DNA from 2 places in the Roseateles sp. P5_E1 genome. Region 1 is predicted to be linked to the other one. Evidence: predicted binding sites of a transcription regulator. Region 1 holds the regulator's gene; the other holds the start of a gene.
What was found. Region 1 encodes FliA, which starts transcription of late flagellar genes. Its sites were predicted from a motif close to CTAAAGTTTNNNNNNNNNNNGCCGNTA; they were not measured.
Positions count from the first base shown of each region.

Region 2: the regulator FliA is predicted to act here: its motif matches at 1,228-1,254, upstream of flgM (flagellar biosynthesis anti-sigma factor FlgM).

Region 1 is NZ_JBFUMN010000035.1:36,375-38,818, reverse strand. Features, by position in the region: gene ACXJKJ_RS21550 (methyl-accepting chemotaxis protein) at 1-1,079, opposite strand, end outside; gene ACXJKJ_RS21545 (RNA polymerase sigma factor FliA) at 1,131-1,844, opposite strand; gene ACXJKJ_RS21540 (flagellar biosynthesis protein) at 1,943-2,444, opposite strand, start outside.
Region 2 is NZ_JBFUMN010000079.1:12,419-14,862, reverse strand. Features, by position in the region: gene ACXJKJ_RS28330 (hypothetical protein) at 1-325, shown strand, start outside; gene ACXJKJ_RS28325 (hypothetical protein) at 442-831, opposite strand; gene flgM (flagellar biosynthesis anti-sigma factor FlgM) at 835-1,167, opposite strand; gene flgA (flagellar basal body P-ring formation chaperone FlgA) at 1,306-2,016, opposite strand; gene flgB (flagellar basal body rod protein FlgB) at 2,175-2,444, shown strand, end outside.

The sequences.
Region 1 (2,444 bases):
CGGTCGGCCGCGATGCAGAACACCACCTTGTCGCTGAAGGCCAGCATCTTCTCCTGCACGGTGGGGAAGAGGCGATCCGTCAGCTGGCAAAAGCGCGTCGTGTGCTGCTGCGGCGCCGTGCCTTCGATCGGGCGATATTTGTCGTCGAACAGATCGGCCTGGCTGATCTGGCCACCGCGCAGCGCCTCTTCGAGCAGGGCACCGATCTCGGCGGCGGCCTGCTGCGCAGTACGGATGAAGGGCATGTCGTCGACCTCGACGCCGCTCTCGGCGATCTGCTCGACCAGTTCCTCGGACATGCGCAGGAAACGGTCGCTGCCGTCGAAGGCCACCTTGAGGCCGTGCGAGGCCTGGGACACCTCGCGCTCCAGCTCATGGGCGCGTTCGTTGAGCAGGCTCATCTGCTGGCTGCTCTCGCCGGCCGAAGCGGAGATGCGCTGCACGTCCTGCTCGACCTCGTGGAAGGCGGCGTGGATCTGGCTGGGCTTGGCCGGGTTCTCGGTCAGCTCGGCACTGAAGCGATCGATGCGCTCCTGCAGGCTGGCGATGGCGCTGACGATGGCCTTGGACGAGGCCTCGACCTGGCCGGCCAGCGCCTTGACGGCCTCGGCGACGACAGCGAAACCGCGCCCGGCATCGCCCGCGTGCTTGGCTTCGACGGCGGCGTTGAAGGCGACCAGGCGGGTTTGCAGGGAAATCTTGGTGATCTCGGCCGCGGCGCCCGACACCTGGGCCAGCGTGGACGCCATGCCAACGACCTCGCCACCGACGACGCCGAGCGCGCCGKGGGCCCGCTGCACGGCGGCAGCGCTCTGGGCGGTGGCGGTGGTGATGGCGGTCTGCGCCTGACCGATCTGGTTGAGCTGCTGAGCCAGGGCCTGCATGGCCTGGCTCTGGGCCTGGACGATGCGCTGGGTATCTTCCAGGGCACCGCGCACTTCCGCGGCATCCTTGCCGACCGTGGAAATCGAGCGGGCCAGCCGCTTGACGACATTCAACGCCGCACTGTCATCTCGCCGGACGGGCTCGTCCCGAGTGATGGCGGGGGAAGAACCTCCGCCCTTGGGCCACTTGAACATGCATTTGTCCCCGCTTATTGGCCGGGGCTCGGCAAGAAGTGGCCCCGTAAATTACCAGTCACGCAGCTTAACGCGCAACCTTGCAATCGACTGACTGTGCAACTGGCACACGCGGGACTCCGTGACCTTGAGCACGGCCGCAATCTCCTTGAGATTCATGTCGTGCTCGTAGTACATGCTCATGACGAACTGCTCGCGTTCGGGCAGGTTCTTGATGGCGGCCACCAGCGCCTCGCGCATGCGGTGGTCCTGCAGCTGGGCCACGGGGTTGGCGCCCTCGTCGGCCACATGGCGGTCGAGATAGTCGTTGTCGCCGTCGGCACCCGACATGTCTTCCAGATAGACCAGCTGGGTGCCGCGCACCTTGCCAAGCAGCTCCTGGTATTCAGCCAGCGGCAGGCCCATCTCGGCAGCAATCTCATCCTCGCGCGGCGCGCGACCCAGGCGCTGCTCGACCTTGTGCACCGCGACTTCGATCTCACGCTGCTGGCGGCGCGTGCCGCGGCTCATCCAGTCGCCGCCGCGCAACTCGTCGAGCATGGCGCCGCGGATGCGCTGGGTGGCGAAGGTCTCGAACTGCACGCCCTGCTCGGCATCGAAGCGCGACAGCGCATCGTTCAGGCCGATCAGCCCCACCTGGATCAAGTCATTGACTTCCACATTGGCCGGCAGCTTGGCAATCATCTGATGCGCCAGGCGTCGGACCAACGGGCTGTACTGCTTGATCAGCGTGTTGTTGTCGAGGCGGCCTTTGGGTGTGTACATGGTCAGCTCCGCACGGCCGCCCGAAGGGGCTGAAGCGCCCCCGCGGGGGGCAGCGAACGCAGTGAGCGTGGGGGCATCATGTTTGGTCTCCGGCGAGATCAATGCGCAGCGATGAACGGGGAAGACGCCTTGCGCGCCGGGCGCAGCGGAGTCGCGTCGGAGGCGGCGTCAACGGCCGCTCCCGGGGGAGCTGCAAGCAGCAGCTCGCGGGCGAGATGGCGCAGTTCAGGCGTGAGTGGTGCGTGCTGGGAGGCTCTTGGGTCCAGGCAGGCCCAATCGCGCAGCACCGCGCCGAGGAAGCCGTCGGCGCAGGAATGAAGCTGTTGCGCGATGCGGGTGGCCACGCGCAGCTGAGGGTGGCAGGCCATCAGCAGACTGTAGACCATCAGCCCCGCTCGTTGTGTGAGCCATTTCATGCCCGCGTAGGCTTCCGTGACGCTCGCGGGCTCGGTATCTGCCAGCAGCAGCGGGCGCACCTCGCGCAGGGCCACGATGCGGGCGAGTTCGGCCGCTGGCGCGTGCAGCAGGATGACGTCGGCGTCGGGCGCGGCGTCGGCCACGGCCTCCAGGAAGGAAGCCGCCGAGCCATGGGCATTGATG
Region 2 (2,444 bases), on a different contig from region 1:
CCTGCTGATCGCTGCCGGCGCCGCCTCCGCACAAACAACCCGCGAATCCGTCATCGCCGACCTCGTGGCCGCCCGCAACAGCGGCGAACTGGCTGCCCTCCAAGGTGAGAAGGGTGTCGAAGCGACGACGCCGGCCACCGCCAAGGCTGCCGCCGTCGCAACCGTCAAGCTGCCCCGTCAGGCCATCCTGACGGTCAGGGCGACCGACCTGCAGGTCGAACAGACCGCAGCGCTGGCCGCCGACCATGGCGAGAACGCCGCTCGCGAGCTGGGCGATTTCCCGGCCCCGGTCGTGCGCCGCACCACTGCCCTGGCAGCCAAGTAAGCGGAGCCCCGCACCATGACGAGCGGCCCTCCGGGGCCGCTCTTCTTTTTGGCGCTTGTGGGGCGACAAGGCGCAAAAAAGCCACCCGCAGGTGGCTTCCTGTATTCAGCGACCGATCAGGCCTGGTAGCTGCCGCCGCCGACGCTGCGGCGCTCGGCCTTGCCGCCAGCGCCATACAGGCCCGTGGGCTCGCTCGGGATCAGCACGTCCAGCGCACGATCCAGTGAAGCATTGCCGCGGGCCAGGGCTTCGCGCTGGGCGGCCAGCAGGCCGCCGGCACGCACAAGGCGGTTGCGCAGGGCGCTGGGCACGCTGCCGGTGCGGGCGGCTTCGCTGAAGTTCTGCACGGCGCGGGCCAGGTGCTGGTGCAGCTCGGCGGCATGCTGTTCGATGGCCGTCGCGTCGCGGCGGGCCAGCGCATCACCGAGCTGGTTCAGCGCAGCCTCGACAGCCAGCAGAGGCTGTTCGAGTTCGGTGCCGAGGGTGGACGGAGCGATGGCGGTCATGGTTCAGTGCTTATTGACGCGGCTGTCCAGCAATTCTTGCGCATTTGAGACCAGCTTGTCGGCGATGGCGTTCGCGTTGACCGTGAACTTACCCTCACTGATGGCCTTGGAGATGCGTYCGACCTTGGCGGCGTCAAAGCTGCCGTCGTCGGCGCTGCCACTGGCAGCCAGCTTGGCGGTGTTGGAAATGGCGACCTGGGCGCTGGGCGCAGAGGTCGCGGCTTGGGCGGTCTGACGGACGACGTCGGCCGTGCCGGCAGCCTCGGGCTTGCGCGAGGCGGGGCGCTCGGCCTTGGGCGGGCTGGCGGTGCCGTCTGGGCTGTTACCGATCTTCATGAGCTTCTCCAGGGTGCGGGGCGGGCCCCGCAGAGGGCATTGCAGGGGAGTTTCCTCCTGTATCGGCCCCGGGCCTAGGAACTTGAGCGGGAATTGGCCGGTTTTTCCGGCCAGTTCTCAAGATTCGTGGCAGTTTGCTCATAGCAACACCTCCACGCGGCGTTCGCCGACTGCTCGGCCGCTGGCGACGCGACCACTCTCAAACCTCACCCTGACCTCCTGGCCCTCGATGCCCGCCGACAGAGCCTGCGCCTCGGAGGCGACGGCAAATCCCTCACCCGCAACCCGGACCTGCACGGTCTCTCCGGCGGCAAACCATTGGCGCGACTTCAGCGCCGGCGCGCGCACCGCCTCGGCGGCGCCCAGCGGGCGCGCCAGCGTCCGGCCGATCAGCAGGGCCGGATCCGTGAAGACGGCGCCGGGCTCGGCAGCGATGTCGATATCGGCCACGGCCAGCTGTTCTTGAGACAAATTCACACCAGCCGGCAGCGGGCCGCTGGCGACAACGGCGCGGCCAAAGACGGCAACGCGTATTGGCAGCGTGACATTCCAGCGCGCCACGCCATCGGTGCAGCGCAGGCCGATGCGGCTCTTGCCCCAGACGGCCATGCCGGGCGGCAGATAAGGCTGGATCTGCTGGCAGGGCGCCAGGCGCAGCCGGGCGTCAAGTACGCCGATCTCAACGGCCACACGGGTATTGGGAGGTGCCGCGGCGCGCGCGGCCGTCTCGGCCAGCACGCGCACCCGCTCCACCAGCGCCGGATCAAGCACCGACGCAGGCACGGTCTGCGCCAGGCCGGGATCGGCCGAGAGCAGCATGCAGACAAGGAGCAGGGTGGCACGAAGCATGGCCGCCACTCTAGAGAGGGGCCAGCAGTCCCTAGGTCGGAATTGAACGGCTTTGCCCCCGTTTATCCCGCTCATGTTTTCGGAGCTGCTCCAGACAATTTGCGAGAAGAGCCATCCCGGCCCTTCAGCTCGAAAGCAACCTCGAAAGAGGCCCCCAGATGTTGAACCGATTGACAGACACGCTGAACTTCCAGACCCAGGCGCTCACGCTGCGGGCGGAGCGTCAGCGCCAGCTCGCCAGCAACATCGCCAACGCCGACACGCCAGGCTATCAGGCTCGCGACATGGACTTCGCCAAGGCCCTGCGTGAAGCCACCGGCGAGATCGGCACGCCCGGCGCGATGGCGGCAACGCAGCGCGGCCACATCGCGCCGCTGGCCGGTGCGCGCGGCGAGAGCGGCAAGGAATACGCGCTGCAGTCCCAGACC